2 linked regions of the Parafrankia discariae genome follow. The protein of the gene in region 2 interacts with the protein of the main gene of each other region in a pairwise test. Links are inferred from orthologs where the notes say so. Each region holds a gene or a part of one and is shown on either strand. Other genes may lie near its edges. The genes, in order: eno and rpe.

What was found.
Region 1: the proteins of rpe (region 2) and eno interact in binary tests that used the Escherichia coli proteins (3 or more experiments, as listed by UniProt). The link is inferred for Parafrankia discariae from one-to-one orthologs.

What each region holds. Positions count from the first base shown.
Region 1 is NZ_KB891208.1:139,824-148,941, reverse strand. What follows is about bases 2,198-5,033. They hold eno (phosphopyruvate hydratase), read right to left. Parts: upstream 4,340-5,033; coding sequence 3,056-4,339; downstream 2,198-3,055. Other genes in these bases: sppA (signal peptide peptidase SppA), read right to left, coding at 4,707-5,033; B056_RS0112045 (FtsB family cell division protein), read right to left, coding at 2,644-3,048; B056_RS0112050 (DUF501 domain-containing protein), read right to left, coding at 2,198-2,647. Also shown: B056_RS0112060 (uracil-DNA glycosylase), read right to left, coding at 188-1,012; B056_RS0112055 (Ppx/GppA phosphatase family protein), read right to left, coding at 1,053-2,009; more of B056_RS0112050, read right to left, coding at 2,006-2,197; more of sppA, read right to left, coding at 5,034-6,662; mazG (nucleoside triphosphate pyrophosphohydrolase), read right to left, coding at 7,022-8,320; B056_RS0112025 (SurA N-terminal domain-containing protein), read right to left, coding at 8,326-9,081. UniProt on the Escherichia coli protein: Catalyzes the reversible conversion of 2-phosphoglycerate (2-PG) into phosphoenolpyruvate (PEP). It is essential for the degradation of carbohydrates via glycolysis.
Region 2 is NZ_KB891218.1:37,092-46,368, reverse strand. What follows is about bases 4,642-7,636. They hold rpe (ribulose-phosphate 3-epimerase), read right to left. Parts: upstream 6,515-7,636; coding sequence 5,768-6,514; downstream 4,642-5,767. Other genes in these bases: B056_RS0116860 (RsmB/NOP family class I SAM-dependent RNA methyltransferase), read right to left, coding at 6,541-7,636; B056_RS0116870 (cytidine/deoxycytidylate deaminase family protein), read right to left, coding at 5,286-5,762; B056_RS0116875 (riboflavin synthase), read right to left, coding at 4,642-4,889. Outside these bases: B056_RS0116895 (SseB family protein), read right to left, coding at 1-51; B056_RS0116890 (MinD/ParA family ATP-binding protein), read right to left, coding at 183-1,430; ribH (6,7-dimethyl-8-ribityllumazine synthase), read right to left, coding at 2,258-2,740; B056_RS0116880 (bifunctional 3,4-dihydroxy-2-butanone-4-phosphate synthase/GTP cyclohydrolase II), read right to left, coding at 2,737-4,200; more of B056_RS0116875, read right to left, coding at 4,200-4,641; more of B056_RS0116860, read right to left, coding at 7,637-8,016; fmt (methionyl-tRNA formyltransferase), read right to left, coding at 8,013-8,948; def (peptide deformylase), read right to left, coding at 9,132-9,277. UniProt on the Escherichia coli protein: Catalyzes the reversible epimerization of D-ribulose 5-phosphate to D-xylulose 5-phosphate.

The sequences.
Region 1 (9,118 bases), on a different replicon or contig from region 2:
AGCGTGATCTGGCCCACTGTCTCCGCATAGCGGAAGTCCCGCTCCCACCGGATACGGTAATAGATGTTTCCGCAAGACTCGACCCTCAGTGTGGTTTCGGTAACCTGGTCCCGCGGCGATTCGCGGCCCCGCGAACACGCCCCGACCGGGCGGCTCGGGACGCCACCATCAGCCCCGCGCACGGCCGTCAGACCGGCCGGGTCACCGGATCGGCCACGGCGGCGGCGAGGACGGCGTCGAGCATCGGCTCGGTCAGCCGGCCGGTGAACGTGTTCTGCTGGCTCGGGTGGTAGCACCCGAGGATCCGCACCGGGCCCGCGTCCGCCGCGACGCCGTGGCCGAACGGAACACGCCGCGCCGGCGTCGGGTAGCCGGCCCGGGCGAGCGCCGGCCACAGCGCGGACCAGGCGAAGCCCCCCAGCACGACGATCGACCGCAGAGTCGGTCGCAGCAGCTCCAGCTCACGGACGAGCCAGGGCCGGCAGGTGTCCCGCTCGGCCGGGGTGGGCTTGTTCGCCGGCGGCGCGCACCGGACGGCGGCGACCACCCGCGCGCCGGTCATCCGCTGGCCGTCACCGGCGGAGACGGAGGTTCCGAGGGCGGCCAGGCCGGCCCGGTGCAGCGCGGCGAACAGCCAGTCCCCACTGCGGTCGCCGGTGAAGATCCGACCGGTCCGGTTGCCACCGTGCGCGGCGGGGGCGAGGCCGACGATCAGCGTCCGCGCGTCGGCCGGCCCGAACGAGGGCACCGGCCGGCCCCAGTAAGGCTGGTCGGCGTACGCGGCCCGGCGGGCGGCGGCGACCTCCTCGCGCCAGTCGACCAGCCGCGGGCAGGCCCGGCAGACCGACATCCGCGCGTCGAGCTCGTCGCAGCTCGGAGCCGCCCCGGCCAGGCCGGCGACCTCGGGCCCGGAGCGGGCTACCGGGGTGCCCGGGACGGCCGGGTCGCCGGGCCAGCCCGAGCCGGGCGCGGCGGGAGACCGCTCGCCCACCCCGGACCGCCCCGCGCTCACCTGGGCCCCGGCGCCGGCCCGGCGGTGGTGCCCGCCGGGTTCACCGAGCCCCGGACTCGACCACTCCGCCCAGGGAGAGAGCGATGCCGTCGAGGATGTCCCGCTCGCTCGCGATCACCGAGGGGGTTCCGGCCCGCTCCATGAGGGTCCGCAGCACCAGCGCGCCGGCGGCGATGACGTCCACCCGCCCGGGGTGCATCACCGGCAGTACCGCGCGCTGGGCGTGGGTCATCTCGAGCAGGCTCGCGGTGACCGCCGCCACGTCGGCGGCCGAGGTGACCATCAGGTGGATGCGGTCGGGGTCGTAGGTGGGCAGGTCGGCGGCCAGGGCCGCGACGGTGGTCACCGTCCCGGCGACACCGACCAGGGTGGCGGCGGTGGTGATGGGCACCGTGCGCTCGGCCAGGTCGAACGCCGCGTTCACGTCGGCGACGATCGCGGCGATCTGCTCCGGCGCCGGTGGATCGGAGTGCAGGTGACGCTCCGCCATGCGCACGCAGCCCACGTTGACCGAGATCGACTCCCGGACGCCCTCGGCGCCGCCGAGCACCAGTTCGGTCGAGCCGCCGCCGATGTCGGCCAGCAGGATCGGGGTCGCGACCCCGTCGAGGTCGCCGATCGCGCCGGTGAAGGAGAGCGCCGCCTCCTCACCACCGCTGATCACCTCGGGGTCGACGCCCAGGATCGCGCGGACGCCGTCGACCAGCTCGGCGCGGTTGCGCGCGTCCCGGGTGGCGCTGGTGGCGACCATCCGGACCCGGGTCGCGCCGAGCCGGGTGATCTCGTCGGAGTAGTCGCGCAGGGCGGCGAACGTCCGGGCCAGCGCCTCGGGCGCCAGCTCACCGGTGCGGTCGACGCCGGCGCCGAGCCGGACGATCTCCATCTGGCGGGTCAGCTCGCGCAGCCGCCCGCCGGAGCCGGCCGCACCCTCGTCGATCTCGGCCACGAGCAGTCGGATGGAGTTGGTGCCACAGTCGATCGCGGCCACGCGGGTCATCCGGCGGTCTCCTCTCGTCCCTGGCCGACGCGTGCCGCCTGGCCGCGTGAGCCCCCCGGTTCCCCCGCACAGGATGCGCCGTCCGGCTCGACGCACGGCCCCCGGGCCCCCCAGTCGGCGAGCTGGGCGAGAGCCTCGTCACCGAACGGATTGACCCCCGGGCCGGCGGCCAGGCTGTGGGCGACCAGCACGTGCAGGCACTTGACCCGGTCCGGCATCCCGCCGGCGCTCGGGTCCCCGGGGAGGGTGTCGTGCGCGTCGCGACGGGCCAGGTAGTCGCGGTGGGCGGCGCGGTAGGCGGCGGCGAGCGCCGGGTCGGCCCCCAGCCGGGCGGTCATCTCCCGCATCAGGCCGGAGCCCTCCAGCCGGGAGATCGCCGACGCCGCCCGCGGGCAGGTCAGGTAGTACAGCGTCGGGAACGGTGTTCCGTCCTCGAGCCGGGGGGCCGTCTCCACGACGTCCGGCAGCCCGCACGAACAGCGGTGCGCGACGCCGAGCACGGCCCGCGGCGGGCGGCCGAGCTGGCGCCGCACGACGGCGCGCTCGGCGTCCGTCCAGCCCGCGGCGTCCGCCCGGCCCGCCTCGCCCGCCCGGTGCGCGGTGTCCGCCCGGCCCGTGACGCCGGCGTCGCCGCTCATGAGGGCGGCGCCGGTGTCGGGGTCGCCGGGGGCTGGTCCAGCTGCGACCACAGCCGGCCGTACCAGGACCGGTCGCCAGCGCCACCGGCCGCGTCCGCTCCGGGCCGCGCGGTCGGCTGCGGCGCGGTGGGCATCAGGTACGACTTCTCCCCGGGCAGGATGAAGTGCAGCCGGCGGCGCGCCTCGTCCGCCACCCACGCCGGGTCGTCGTAACGGGCGACCTCCGCGCGCAGGTCGTCGACCCTGGTCTGCCGCTGGGCGTTCGCCCGCGTGAGCTCGGAGATCTTCGCCTGCTGCTGCAGGTACAGCCGCAACGGATAGGCCAGGGTCAACACCAGCACGCAGATGACGACGGCCAGCAGCGTGGCCCTCGTCGTCAGCGCGGTACGCCGGACGGGCATGCTCGACTCAGCCGGTGGTCGTCCGGCGCGGGAACGCGCCGGCTCCCGCATACCGGGCGGCGTCGTCCAGCTCCTCCTCGATGCGCAGCAGCTGGTTGTACTTCGCGACCCGCTCGCTGCGCGCCGGGGCACCGGTCTTGATCTGGCCGCAGTCGACGGCCACGGCCAGGTCGGCGATCGTGGTGTCCTCGGTCTCGCCGGAGCGGTGCGACATCATGCAGCGGTAGCCGCTGCGGTGCGCGAGGTTGACCGCGTCCAGGGTCTCGGTCAGGGTGCCGATCTGGTTCACCTTCACCAACAGCGCGTTCGCCGCCCCCTCGGCGATGCCGCGGGCCAGCCGCTCCGGGTTGGTGACGAACAGGTCGTCGCCGACGAGCTGGACCCGGGAGCCGAGCCGGGTGGTGATGTTCGCCCAACCGGCCCAGTCGTCCTCGGCGAGCGGGTCCTCGATGGAGACGATCGGGTAGGAGTCGACCAGGTCCGCGTAGTAGTCGATCAGCTGGTCGGCCGACCGGCCGCTGCCCTCGAAGGTGTAGGAGCCGTCGGCGAAGAACTCGGTGGAGGCGACGTCGAGCGCCAGCGCGATGTCGTCGCCGAGCCCGAAGCCGGCCTTGTCGATCGCCTCGGCGATCAGGTCGAGCGCCTCCCGGTTGGTCGGCAGGCTCGGGGCGAAGCCGCCCTCGTCGCCGACCCCGGTGGCCAGGCCGCGGCCCTTGAGCACGCTCTTGAGCGCCTGGTAGACCTCGGCGCCCCAGCGCACCGACTCCGCGAACGTGCCCGCGCCGATCGGCGCGATCATGAACTCCTGGATGTCGACGTTGGTGTCGGCGTGCGCGCCGCCGTTGAGGATGTTCATCATCGGCACCGGCAGCAGGTGCGCGCTCGGGCCGCCCAGGTACCGGAACAGCGGCAGGCCGCTGGAGGCCGCGGCGGCTTTGGCGACCGCGAGGCTGACCCCGAGCAGCGCGTTCGCGCCGAGGGCCGACTTGTCGGGCGTGCCGTCCAGGTCGATGAGGGTCGCGTCGAGCAGACGCTGCTCGGTGGCCTCCAGCTCCATGATGGCGGGGCCGATCCGGCCGATGACCGCCTCGACGGCCTTCGTGACACCCTTGCCGCCGTAGCGGTCACCGCCGTCGCGCAGCTCCACGGCCTCGAAGGCACCGGTGCTGGCACCGCTCGGGACGGCGGCGCGACCGAGGGTGCCGTCCTCCAGGACGACCTCGACCTCGACGGTGGGGTTGCCTCGGGAGTCGAGGATCTCACGGGCTCCGACAGCCTCGATGGACGGCACGGGCACGACCTTTCGATGGAGACGCGACCGGGGCACCGGCGCGGGACGGCATCTGCTGGCGGACAGACATCTGCTGGCGGACACGAGCGACAGCTGGCGGACAGAAACGGCATCCGGCGGACGGACGGGCACCGGGGATCCGCCGCGGCGGCCCGGCAGCCCGTGGCCCGGCGGGCGCGGACCCGGGACACGGGGACGAGCGGCGCCGTCCGGACGAACCGGTCGGTGCGAGACTACCGCCGCCCGCGCGCCACCGCGTCGCCTCCCGGTCGCGCCACGCGGGGACGTCCCACCGTCCTCGTGACCAACCGATCACGCTCCGAGGCCGCGCAACCGCCGCGCATTTCACCCGGCCGGGCCCACCGGACTAACGGATCTCGCCGACCGGCGGCATCACCAGCGGGCCGGCGCCCGGCAGGCCCGCCCGGGCCAGGCAGGCGCCCAGCAGCCGCTCGCCGACGAGCAGCGCGCCCCGCGCTCCGAGGCCGGCGAGCCCCGCTCCCACCCCGGGTACCAGCGCGGACGCCGCGGCCGGCTCCTCGCTGGACTTCGGCGCGCGCAGCCGGTCGAACACCGACGGCTTCGGGGTGAGCCGGACCCGGGGCGTCTCCCCCGCCGGCAGCCCGGCCCGGGCCCAGGCCAGGTCGATCGCGTGGGCGAGCCCGCCCAGTTCGTCCACCAGGCCGTGGTGGTGGGCGTCGGCGCCCGTCCAGACCCGGCCGCGGGCGAGCTCGTGGGCGTCGCCGTGCGACAGACGACGAGCCTGGGCGACCTTGTCCACGAAGTCGGCGTAGACGCGGTCGAGGAACTCGTCGAGCTTGGCCCGTTCGGTCGGGGTGAACGGCTGGCGCGGGGACATCATCAGCGCGTTCTCGCCGGCGGCGACGGCGCCGAAGCCGATGCCGACCTTGTCGAACAGGTCACGCACGACCTGCTTGCCGCCGAAGACACCGATGGACCCGGTCAGCGTTCCCGGGTTCGCGACGATCACGTCCCCCGCGAGCGCGACGAAGTACCCGCCCGAGGCGGCCACCGAGCCCATCGAGACGACGACTGGACGGCCCGTGGATCGGAACCGTTCGATCTCCCGACGGACTACATCCGAGGCCACATAGGAGCCTCCGGGGCTCTCCACCCGGAAGACCGCGGCGGCCACGGAGGGATCACGCGCGGCGGCGCGGAAGGCTGCCGTGACCGCGTCGGCGGCCAGCACCGGCCCCGAGAACGGCATCGTGGCCCCGCCGAGGACCACCGGCCCGGTGCCGTGCACGAGCGCCACCACCGACGTGCGCGGATCGATCTCCGGCGGCACCACGCCGGCACCGGCGGGCGACAGAGCCGCCGCGTCGGCCGGTCCCGCGCCCCCGGGACCACCGGCCGGCCCCGCGGGGGAACGGCCGGACTCCCGCGAAAAGATCGTCGCCGGCAGCGACGAGGCGAACGCCCCGGCCCGGCGCACCGGCGACTCGGCCTTGCGGACGGCCGCCCGCCGGTAGGCCGAGACGTACCTCAGCACCGGTTCGACCGTCTCACCGGCGTCATCGCCCGGTTCCAGGCCGGCCAGCGCGCGGGCCCGCTCCCGGGCGTGCTCGTAGACCTCGTCGCGGTAGCCGATCCGGTCGACGAGGCCGGCGGAGAGCGCCACGTGGCCGGCCAGCGGCGCGGTGTCGATCATGTGCCGGACCCGGTCGGCCGACAGGCCCCGGCTCCGCGCGATCCCGGCGACGATCTGCTCGGCGCTGGAGTCGACGAGGCGGCCCAGCGCCTCCCGGTGGGCGGGGGTGAAGTCCCGTTCCACCAGCGTGTTCACCGCGTTCTTGTACTCGTGGCGCTGACCGATCTCGACGGTGACCCCGAGCCGGTCGAGCGCGTCGCGCAGGAACGGGGTCTCCATCGCGACGCCGGTCAGCCCCAGGTCACCGGGCGGCGCGAGCCAGATCTCGTCGAACGCGCAGGCCAGGTAGTAGGCGACGGTGCCGCCGCCGAACTCGCCGAAGGTGTCCGCGTAGGCCAGGGCGACCCCACCACCGGCCCGGAACTCGGCGACGGCGTCCCGGATCTCCTGCACCCGCGCCAGCGGCATCCCGCAGGCGGCGACGTGCGCCACGACGACGCTCGCGCGCTCGTCCCGGGCCGCTCGGCGCAGCCCGTCGACGATCTCCCGCAGGCCGGTCCGCCGGTGTGAGACGGCCGCCGTCAACGGGTCCGCGGGCACGCCCTCGACCGGATCGGACGTCAGGTCGAGTTCGAGCACGATCGGGGCGTTGCGCCGCCGCGCGATCCGCTGGACGTCGGCGACCACCTGTCTGGGGGTTCCAACCATGCTCCGAGGCTAGACGCAAGGCCGGGTAATTCGGCGAGGCTGGTCGGGCGCGGCTGTCAGGGCCAACGCCGCCCGCCCACCATGACGGCGGCACCGCGGAACACCATGATCACCCGCGGGACGCGGGACGCGGCCGGGGCTCGGGGGGTCGTGTCACCGGGAGGCAGAGGTGCGCGGCGGAGCACCGGGAATCCCGGAGAAGGCCGGAGAAGGCCGGAGGTGGAGAATATTCACGCCTACCAGGCCTGTATGCACGGCGCTGAGGAACCGCGGCGGTTGAGTGACAGCCAGGACACTCACCCATCCGCCACGCATCGCCGGACGGCGGTATCCGGCCTGCGTAGTTCCTCGACGCCCGGTCAGGGCTCGCGCACCGGCCCGCCCGCGGCGCCCCGCTCCAGCGGGGGAGGGCTCGCGGCTGCCCACAGGTCTCGCCAGCTGTCGGCGGCCAGCCCACCGGGCTCCTCGCCGCGGGCGAGGGCGGCGTGCTCGGCCCGGGCCAACGTGTCCCGGAACAGCCGGGCCCGCCCACGCAGCGCGGTCTCCGGGTCGACGCCCCGCTCCCCGGCCAGCACGACCGCGGCGAACAGCAGATCCCCGATCCGCTCCTCGGCGCCGGTGCCCGCCCCGGCGGTCCCGATCTCCCGGGCCAGCTCCGCGACGAGGTGTGGCACACCGGCCCCGGCATCGCTGGCGGTCCTGGCGGCATCGGCATCGGTGCCGTTGTCCGCCGGGTGGCGGGGCAGCGCCAGCTCCGGCGGGAGTCCGAGCTTCGCGGCCCGCCGCAGCAGCTTGGCGGTCAGGAAGAGCGCCGGCGCGGACAGCGGCACGCCCTCCGTCACCGACTTCCGGCCCTTCTCCACAGCCTTGATCGCGTCCCAGTTGGTGACGACGTCGTCCGCCCCGGAGACGGCGACGTCACCGAACACGTGCGGGTGGCGGCGGACCAGCTTGGCGGTCAGCCCGGCCGCGACGTCGTCGACGTCCCAGCCCGCCCCGCCGGCCTCGGCGGCGACCCGGGCGTGGAAGAGCACCTGCATGAGGACGTCGCCCAGCTCCTCGCGCAGCTCCGCGAGATCGCCGTCCTCGATGGCCTGGTAGGCCTCGTAGGCCTCCTCGAGCAGGTAGGGCGCCAGCGAGACGTGGGTCTGCTCGGCGTCCCAGGGGCAGCCGCCGGGCGAGCGCAGCCGGTCCATGACCGCGACCGCGTCGAGCAGCGCCGACCCGGGCAGCTCGCGGGTGGCGACCAGCAGCTCGACCTCGACCCCCGGCCACGCGAGGTGGTCCCGGCCGGCGGCGTCCCGGCCGGCGGCGTCCCGGCCGGCGCGGGCGGCGGCGCGCAGCACGCGGTCGGCCGCGGTCGGTGAGACCGGGTCGAGCAGCCACGCGACCTCGGCACCCGGCCCGGCCGCGGCCCGCAGCTCGGCGACCGGGTCGACCTCCACGCCGGGCTCGGCGGGCGACGCCGACCGCAGCACCGAGACCTCGACGCCGGCCTCGCGCAGCGCCGCGGCCTGCGGGTGGTCCGGGCTGGCCGTCCAGACCCGGGCCGAGCGGAGCACGTCCCAGGCGGCGGCGGTCAACAGACCGGGGGCCACCCGGGCGCTGGTGGAGACCAGGGTGATGCGGGTTCTCCCGCCGGTCACGCGGCTGGTCACGCCGGTCAGGAGCCCAGGGTCAGGTCGAGCGCGGACTCCGGCGCGGCCGTCGTGGCGATCGTCCCGGGGGCGGAGACCACGGCGAACTGCTGGTCGTCCCACGAGCCGAAGCGCGGGTTGATCGAGACGTGCTCCCGGTCGGCGGCCGCGGTCAGCAGCGGGCGGAGCTTGACCGCGCGCTGGTCGGTCGCCAGGAAGCGCTGCAGGTACGGCCGGGCCGCCTCGAAGGTCAGCGGAAGGTCGCCGACCTGCGCCACGATGCTGTCGTACTGCGCGCGGGCGTCGGCCACCGAGGCGAGCGTGGTGGGCGCGATCTTGTCACCGAGGGCGGATTCCAGCGCGCCGGTGCGCACGATCACGCCGACGTCCTTCTTGGCGAAGCCGGCCGCGGCCGCCCGCGTCTCGAAGGCCTCGACGCTGCCGAACTGCAGCACGGCGTACGCCTGGTAGTAGGCGTCGACGTCCTGGCTGCTCAGCGTGACCCCGAGGCGGTCCGCCTCGGACTCGAGCACCTGGAGCTGCACCAGGGTGGTCAGCGTGCGGCGCTGCAGCTCGGCCCGGTCCAGGCTCTGGGCCGCCTGCTGGGCGGGGACGGCCGAGACGGCCTCGAAGCCGCGGTCGACGATCCCGCGCACCGTGGACGTCTCGATCGTGCTCGATCCGACCTGCGCGGCGGCCCCGGCGTGCGTCGTGCATGCGGTACCTGCGATGCCGGTGAGCACGACGAGCCCGAGCCCGGCCAGAAGACGCGGAAACTTCACAGTGCTGACCGTATCCGCTCGCCGGGCTTGAACGGTA
Region 2 (9,277 bases):
GGCGCGGCCGTGATCACCCTGCCCGGGCGGCGTCAACAGGTCAGGGGACACCCCATCGACTGTAGTGCGTGAAAGTGCCGCTCCGGCACCACACCCGTCGCCTTTGGCGGGGTACGCGGGCCGGGGCCCGCCGGGTACGGTCCCGACCGCGCGGCCGGATCAGCCGGTGCCCGGTGGCCGACTCAACCGGTGCCCGGCGGACCGCCGCCGGGGCCCGCGGACGCCGGGTCGACGGCGGTCGCGAGATCGTCGAACGCGGCCCGGGTGCGCCTGCGCAGGCCCCGCCAGTCGAACGGACGGCCGTCCGTCAGCGCGGGGTCGAACGGGACGACCGCCACGAGCCGGGCCCGGCCTGCCAGGTCGTCCAGGCGCTGCCGGGCGGAGCGGGTCAGCCGGGTGGGGTAGGTCTCGACCACGGCCACGAGCGCCGAGGCGGCGAGGTCCGGCCGGCCGGCCGCGCCGAGCGCGGTGAGCGCGTCATCCGTCGCGGCCAGCTCGGCCTCGCCGGCCCGGGTGGTGACCACAACGAGATCACTGCGCGCGAGCAGGGTGGTCGGCACGGGCTGGCTCCAGCCCGACGGCCCGTCCGCGATGACCACCGGGAACCACCGGGCGAGCAGGTCGACGGCCGCGGCCAGCTCGTCGCCGGCCAGGCCGGGCGCGGTGAGATCGTGCACCCCGGGCAGCACTTCGAGCCCACCCGGGCCGTCGGCGGCCAGGTAGCGCCGCAGCTCGGTCAGCGACGCGACCGGGGGCCGGGCCCCCGCCAGCTCGCGCAGCCCGATCCGGCGCGGGCGCAGTCCGACCCGCTGGGTCAGCGTGCCGTACGGGTCCGGGCAGGCGTCGACGGCGGCGACGCGGGAGTGGGCGCGCGCGGCGAGCGCCATGCCGAGGCCGGCCGTCACCGTCGTGCGGCCGCAACCACCGCCGAAACCGCCGACCAGGACCCGCAGGGCGCGCACCGCCGGACGCCGGTCCGCCGCGGGAACGACCTCGGCCGACGGCCGGGCCGCCGCCGGCGGGACCGGGCGGGGCAGGGCCGGCCGGGCCGCCGCCGGCGGTGCGGGTGCCGGGACGACCTGTTCCACGGCTCGTGACGGCACCACTGCCCGGGTCGCCGGTGCCGATGGCGACGACGGCGACGGCGACGGCGGTGGCGACGGCGGCGGCGCGGCGGGCGGGAGCGGGACCGAGGGCGGCAGCGTGGGCAGTGATCCGAAGGACGCGGCGCGCTCCCACTGGGCCGGAGGCCGCCCAGCCGTCGGCGGGGCGGTGGTCCCGACATCGGGCGTCCAGCCACCCGCGGACGGCGGGGCGGTGCCGGGCGAGGGAACGGTGGCCTCGCCCTCGATCACCTCCCGCCCGGAGACCGGCGGGGCGGGCGGCGGCGGGCCGGCCGGCCGGCCGGAGACCGGTGCTGGAGCGGGCACGCCCGGCGGCACCTGCCGGACAGGCGGCGCCGGCCGATCGGGCCGCACCTGCCGGACAGGCGGGGGTTCCTGGGGCTGCTCAGGGGGGGAAGACCCCGCGGGGATTGGGGTCGGGCCGGCCGGGGCGGCCGTCCGTCGGACGGCCGGCGGATTCGGGGCCGGCGCCCCGCGCCCCGGCTCGGGCCGCGGCGGGCGCGGGCGGCTGCGGGTCTGCCGGCGACCGACGGTCGCCCGGCCGGGCTCGGTCTCCTGCGACATCCGCATGCCCAGCAGGGAGACCGGGCGGGCGTCGCCCTCGGAGTCGCTCTCGCCGCCCGCCTCGGACGGCACCGGCTCCGGTTCGGCGCCGAACGGGTCGCGACCGGCTCCCCGGTGGTCGGACCCCGCGGAGCCGGAATCGCGCGAGGGCGGCCCGCCGCCCGCGTCACGCTCAGATCCGTGGCCCGTCACCTGCATGTCCCCACCTCATGTGTGTCGACCGTCCGAAAGGTCGGCACCGGTGGTGAGCCCCCCGCCCACCGCCGGTTCCGACCTGTCGCACCGGAACCTCGCCATGAGGTGACACGGACGCGGCGATCCCCCTCAGACCCGCTCCCGCAACCACCACCGTGCGGCAACCGTACGCCCCGCCGGCGACGCGCCTGGCCAGGCCCGGCCGCACCGGGCCCGGCCGCGCGAGGTCACCGATACGGTTCGAAACCAGACTCTCGCGGAACGTACGACATCACAAGTACGCCGGGCCGGCACCACCCCGGCGGCGACGGCCGGGCTACCGACGGCCCACCACGGGCCCACACCCGCCGGCCGGCCAGCGGGGCGGTGGCCCGTCAGGCGAGGGCGCCGATGCCGCGCAGGATGACAGCGGTGTCCAGCGCGGCGAGGGTGGCCTCGCGGCCCTTGTCCTCCGCCGAGCCCGGCAGACCGGCCCGGTCCCGGGCCTGTTCGAGGGTGTCGCAGGTCAGCAGGCCGAACCCGACCGGCACCCCGGCGTCCAGGGTCACCCGCGCCAGACCGTCCGTCACGAAGCGGCAGACGTACTCGAAATGCGGGGTGCCGCCGCGGATCACCGCGCCCAGCGCCACCACGGCGTCGTGCCGCGCCGCCAGGGCGGCGACGACCACGGGCAGCTCGACGGCCCCGGACACCCTCACGACCGTCGGGGTGACTGTGATTCCGGAGTCCTTCGCAGCGCGCAGCGCGCCGGCGAGCAGCGCGTCGGTGATCTCCACATGCCATCGGGTGGCCACGATCGCCAGGCGCACCCCGCTGGCGTCGGGCAGCTCCTCGGCGGGCGCTCCGGCGCCGCTCACCGGGCCTCCTCGCAGGCCCGCTCCGCGCGGTCGGCGATCGGGGCCGCCGTCACCGGCCAGCGGTGGGCGTCGTGCGCGCCACCGGCGGTCTCGTCCCCGCCGACCGCCTTCGGCAGGTCAGGCAGGCCGGGAAGGCCGGGAAGGCCGGGCAGCCCGGGAAGGCCAGGCAGGTCGTGGCCCATCCGGTCCCGCTTGGTCGTGAGGTAGCGCAGGTTCTCCGGAGTGTGCGTCACCGGCAGCCCCACCTGCTCGACGATGGTCAGCCCGTAGCCTTCCAGGCCGGCGCGCTTCGTCGGGTTGTTGGACAGCAGCCGCAGCCCCCGCACGCCCAGGTCCACCAGGATCTGGGCACCGGTGCCGTAGTCGCGGGCGTCGGCCGGCAGCCCGAGGGCGAGGTTCGCGTCGACGGTGTCGTGCCCGGCGTCCTGGAGCTGGTAGGCCTGCAGCTTGTGCATGAGGCCGATGCCGCGGCCCTCGTGCCCGCGGACGTAGAGCACGACACCCCGGCCCTCGGCCGCCACGGCGCGTAGCGCCGCGTCGAGCTGGTTGCCGCAGTCGCAGCGCTGGGAGCCGAAGACGTCTCCGGTGAGGCATTCGCTGTGCACCCTGACCAGGACGTTCTCCCCGTCACCGACCTCGCCGCGGATCAGTGCGATGTGCTCGACGCCGTCCAGGGTGCCCCGGTACCCGACGGCCCGGAACGGGCCGTAGCGGGTCGGGATGCGGGCCTCGGCGACCCGTACGACCTGCTTCTCCGTCCGGCGACGGTAGGCGATGAGATCCGCGATCGAGATCAGGGCCAGGTTGTGCTCCCGGGCGAAGGCGGTCAGCTCCGGCAGCCGGGCCATGGTGCCGTCCTCGTTGACGATCTCGCAGATCGCCCCGGCCGGGCGCAGGCCCGCCAGCCGGGCGAGGTCGACGGCAGCCTCGGTGTGGCCGGGCCGGCGCAGCACACCGCCTTCCTTCGCCCGCAGCGGGAAGATGTGCCCGGGCCGGGTGAGGTCGGCGGGCTGGGTCGCCGGGTCGGCGAGCAGCCGGATGGTCCGGGCCCGGTCGGCGGCGGAGATCCCGGTGGTGACGCCGGAGCGGGCGTCCACCGAGATCGTGAACGCCGTGCCCATCCGGTCGGTGTTCTGCGGGACCATCTGGTCGAGGTCGAGCCGGTCGACCTCCGCGGGGTCGAGCGGCACGCAGACGACCCCCGCCGTGTGCCGGACCATGAAGGCGAGCAGCTCCGGGGTGGCCGCCTCGGCCGCGAAGATCAGGTCGCCCTCGTTCTCGCGGTCCGCGTCGTCGACCACGACGACCGGTCGGCCGGCGGCGATCTCGGCGATGGCGGCCTCGATCGTCGCGAAGCTCACCGGCGCCTCGGCGGACGCCGCCGGGTGGGAGGTGGCCGTCGGCGACGTGGCCGTCGGGCGGAAGGCGGCCGAGGAGTCGCCGGCCGGGTTTGTGGTCATCAGTGTGATCCGTTCAGGTCGGCGTGGAGCTTCTCGACATACTTGGCCACGACGTCCACCTCGATGTTGACCTTGTCGCCGACGGCGCGGGTGCCCAGCGTCGTCACGGCGAGGGTGGTCGGGATGAGGCTGACGGAGAAACTGGCCGGCTCACCGCCGGCCGCGGCGCGGACGTCGACGATGGTCAGGCTGACCCCGTCCACGGTCACCGAGCCCTTCTCGACGAGGTAGCGGTCCAGCCCCGGTGGCAGGCTGACGCGCACGACCTCCCAGTGCTCGGCCGGTACCCGCTCGAGGACGACGCCGACCCCGTCGACGTGCCCCTGCACCAGGTGCCCGCCGAGCCGGTCGGAGAGGCGGACGGGGCGTTCGAGGTTCACCCGGTCCCCGACCGCGAGGTCGCCCAGGGCGGACCTGCGCAGCGTTTCGAGCATCACGTCCGCGGTGAAGCCGCCGGCCGCCCCGGCGGAACCGGCGGAACCGCCCGGCCCGGACACGTCCCCGCCGGCCGCGGTGTCCGGAGGGAGGACGAACGAGGTCACCGTGAGACAGACCCCGTTCACGGCGACAGAGGCGCCGTGTGCCACGTCATCGAGTACGCCATGACACTCGACGGTGAGCGACGCGGCGTCCTGCCGCGGCTCGATGGCGGTCACCACGCCGAGTTCTTCGACGATGCCGGTGAACATCCGACCCCGCACCTCCGGTCCCGGCACGTCCGGGACGCAAGAAGGTCACGCGGGTCAGGGCCGGCGCGCTCGCGCCGACCCACGCCAGGACGGCCACGCACACGTGGCCGGCACAGCGGTGCCCCGCGCGCGTCCTCCCATCCGGACTTTCACCGTCGGTCCCGGAATTCCACCAGGTCAACCGGCCACCACAAGGGTGGACGGGTCGCGGACTGTCACCGCCGGCTCGGAGTTTCACCGACCCCGGAGCGCGCGTGCTGTTGTTAGTACACGGTTAAGTCTGACATACGGGCGCCTTGAATGCTCGGGGCACGGACCGTAATCCACGTCATCCTCGCCGGGGACCACCCCGCTGAGGACCGCCCCGCCGGGAACCTCGTGGGACGTCCGCGGCGGTCACCGCATCAGGTGGCCGTTCACCGCCCGCACACCTTCGGCGAGCTCGGCGAGCTCGAGCACCTCGACACCGGCGGCGGCCAGCCGCTCGGCGCCGTCGCAGTCGACGAACAGGGCCGGCTCCCGCCAGGCGAAGACCACCCGGCGGACCCCGGCGGCCAGCAGCAGCTCGGTGCAGGTCCGCGGGCGGGAGGCGCGGGCGCTGCACGGCTCCAGCGAGCTGTACACGGTCGCGCCCGCGGGCAGGCCGCCCGGCGGCAGCCGACGCAGCGCCACCTCCTCGGCGTGGTCGGCCGGCTCCTCGGCCCGCGAGTAGCCCTCGGCGAGCGGCGTCCCGTCGGCGGCGACGACGAGCGCGCCGACGGCGAAGGCGGTGACCGACGGCGGGCAGCGCCGGCTCAGCTCGACGGCCCGGCCCAGCCAGTGCCGGTCGCCGTCGGGGGTGCCGGGCGGCGGCCCGCCGGCCGCGGGGCGCATCCCGCTCACGCCGGTACCCCGTCGTCGGCGGCGGACGAGGCCGCGCGTGGGGCGCCGGACGAGGCCGCGGACGGGGCGGTGAGCCGCGGCGCGGCCGCCAGCGCGAGCGCTCGCAGGGACTCGACCGCCGCCGCCGGGTCGTCCAGACCGAAGACCGCCGTGCCGGCGACGAAGACGTCCACCCCCGCCTCGGCGGAGCGCTCGATGGTCTCCCGGTTGACCCCACCGTCGATCTGGAGCCACAGGTCCAGGCCACGCTCGTCGATCAGGCGGCGGGCCGCGGCGATCTTCGGCAGGACCTCGTCCATGAACTTCTGGCCACCGAAGCCCGGCTCGATGGTCATCAACAGCAGCAGGTCGAAACGGTGCAGGTCGTCCAGGTAGTGCTCGACCGGGGTCGCCGGCTTGACCGCCAGCCCGGTGCGGGCACCGGCCGCGCGGATCGCGTCGGTGGTGCGCGCGATGTCGCCGACCGCCTCGGCGTGGATCGTCACGTTCGCCGCGCCCCGCTCGGCGAAGCCGGGCGCCCAGCGGTCCGGGTTCTCGATCATCAGGTGGCAGTCGAGCGGGGTGTCGGTGACCCGGCGCAGGGCGTCGACCGTGTCCGGGGAGAACGCCAGGTTGGGCACGAAGTGGTAGTCCATGACATCGACGTGCAGCCAGTCCGCGTGCCCGGCCACGGCACGCGCCGCGTCCGCGATCCGGCCGAAGTCGGCGGCCAGCATGCTGGGATATATCTGCGCGGTTGCCACGCGGCGAGCGTATCCAGGCCCGCCGGTCAGCGGTCCGCCCGGCGCAGCAGCGCCAGGAACATCGCGTCGGTGCCGTGCAGGTGCGGCCAGAGCTGGACGAACGGGCCGTCCCCGAGGCCGCCCGGCAGACCGTCGGCGAACGGCGGGCAGCGCCGGGCGTCGAGGATGGCCACGTCCCCCCGCTGCTGGGCGATCGCGGTGACCACCTCGGACGTCTCCTCCGGGTGCGGCGAGCAGGTGACATAGGCCACCGCCCCGCCCGGGCGGACCAGGTCCAGCGCGGCGACGAGGAGCTGGCGCTGCAACGGCACCAGCGCGGCGACGTCCGTGGGCGTGCGCCGCCAGCGGGCCTCGGGCCGGCGCCGGAGCGCGCCGAGGCCGGAGCACGGCACGTCCACCAGCACCCGGTCGGCCGTACCGGGGCGCACCGGCGGGAACCGCCCGTCGGCGCGCACCGCCAGGGCGGCCGGGAACCCGGCGAGCGAGGCGGCGACCAGGCCGGCCCGCGCCGCTCGCGGTTCGAGCGCGAGCAGCCGACCGGCCGGCGCCGGATCACCGGCGACCCGCGCCGGATTATCGAGAGCCCGCGCCGGACCACCGGCGGCCTGCAGCGCGGCCAGCAGGGCGGACTTGCCGCCGGGCCCGGCGCACAGGTCCACGGTCAGCCCGGTGTCCCGGCCGACGGTGGAGACCGAGGCGAGCGCCAGGGTGACCAGCTGGCTGCCCTCGTCCTGCACCGAGGCGTCGCCGGCCGCGACGGCGGGCAGCGTGCCCGGGTCTCCCCCGTCCAGGTGGACGGCGTAGGGCGAGCCGGCGCCGCGCCGCGCCCCCAGGCCGACCGAGGCGGCCTGCGCCACCAGCGTCTCGGCGTCGATCCGGCCTGGCCTGGCGACCAGGTGCACGGTCGGCCGGGTGTCGTTGGCGGCCAGCGCGGCGTGCGCGCCGGCGACGTCCCCGCCCAGGGCGTCGAGCACGACGTCGACGATCCAGCGAGGGTGCGCGGTGACCACCGCGAGATGGCCGGCCGGGTCCGCGGCGATGTCCGGGGCCGAGAGCAGGACCGCGATGTCGCCGGCCGCCGCCTCGATCCGCGCGGCGACCCGGCGCAGCACCGCGTTCGCGAAACGCACCGGGCGCTCCCCGCAGGTGGCCCGGACCAGGTCGACCGTCGAGGCGACCGCCGCGCGGGGCGGCACCCGGGTCGACAGCAGCTGGTAGGCGCCCAGCCGGAGCGCGTCGCGCACCGGCGGGTCGACGCTGGCGACGGGCCGGCTGGTCACCGTGTTCAGGACGCCGTCCAGCGTGCCCTGGGCCCGCAGCGATCCGTAGGTCAGCTCGGTGGCGAAACCCCGGTCGCGGGGGGAGAGCCGGCGCCCGGACAGCAGCGCGGGCAGCAGCAGGTTGGCGTAGGCGCCCCGCTCGTCGACGGCGCGCAGCACCTCCCAGGCGAGCAGGCGGGCCGGGTCCGTGGTGCCGCCCCTGCGGGGCGCGGAGACGCTCACGCGAACGCCTCGTCCGAGCCGGGCCGCAGGCCGCGGATCCAGTCGGCCGCCGGCATCGGCGCCTTCCCCTCGGGACGGACCTCGTCGAGGACCACCGGCGCGGTGGCCGTCCCCACCAGTACGAGCCCACGCTCGGGCACCGCGATCCGCCCGGGGGGCAGCGAAGCGTGCCCCGCGGGCGCCGGCCGCACGGGACCGAGCTTGACCCGCCGGTCGCGGAAGGTCGTCCAGGCACCCGGCGCCGGTGTGGCGGCCCGCACCAGCCGGTCGACCGCGACGGCCGGGGCCGACCAGTCGACGCGGACGTCCTCGACGGCGAGCTTCGGGGCCAGCGAGACCCCGTCGGACGGCTGCGGGCGGGCCTGCAGGGTGCCGTCCTCGATGCCGTCCATGACCGCCTCCAGCAGCCGCGCGCCGGCGACGGCGAGGCGGTCGAGCAGGTCCCCGGAGGTGTCCGTGGGACGGATCCGCTCGGTGAGCACCCCGTAGACCGGGCCGGAGTCCAGGGCCGGCTCGATCTCGAACACGCTGGCGCCGGTCATGTCCTCCCCGGCGAGGACGGCGCGCTGCACCGGCGCCGCGCCGCGGTAGGCGGGCAGCAGCGAGAAGTGCAGGTTCACCCAGCCACGCTTCGGGATGTCGAGGGCCGGCCGGGGCAGCAGCGCGCCGTAGGCGACCACCGGGCAGCAGTCGGGGGCGATCTCGCCGAGCCGGGCGAGGAAGTCGGGGTCACCGGCACGGGCCGGGGCGAGCACCTCCAGGCCACGCTCGTCCGCCAGTTCGCGGACCGGTGAGGATCGCTGGTGCCGGCCGCGGCCGGCGGGCCGGTCGGGACGGGTCACCACTGCGACCACCTGATGGCGGGGACTGTCGAGCAGGGCGCGCAGACTGGGCAGCGCGACCGCCGGCGTACCGGCGAAGACAAGACGCATGACCGCAGCTCCCTCAGCGCCGTTCCCGAGCCGGATTCCCGGCGGCGGACCCAATCGTCCCGACCATCATCACGATCATCGACCCGGCGGCGGACCCGATCGTCGACCCTACCGCTGTGCCGATCACCGTTCCGGTGGCCATCGCGGTGAGGACGGCCAATGCGATGATCTTTGCCTGCCGGCTCAGCGCCCGCGGCCGAACAGGGGGTGCGGCGACACCTTGACCGTGGGCTTCGGCTCGTCCGACCACTCCGCCTCGCGGATCGCCTTCATGGCCGCCCGCTTCGTCTCCTTGTCGAGACGGTCGATGAACAGGATCCCGTCGAGGT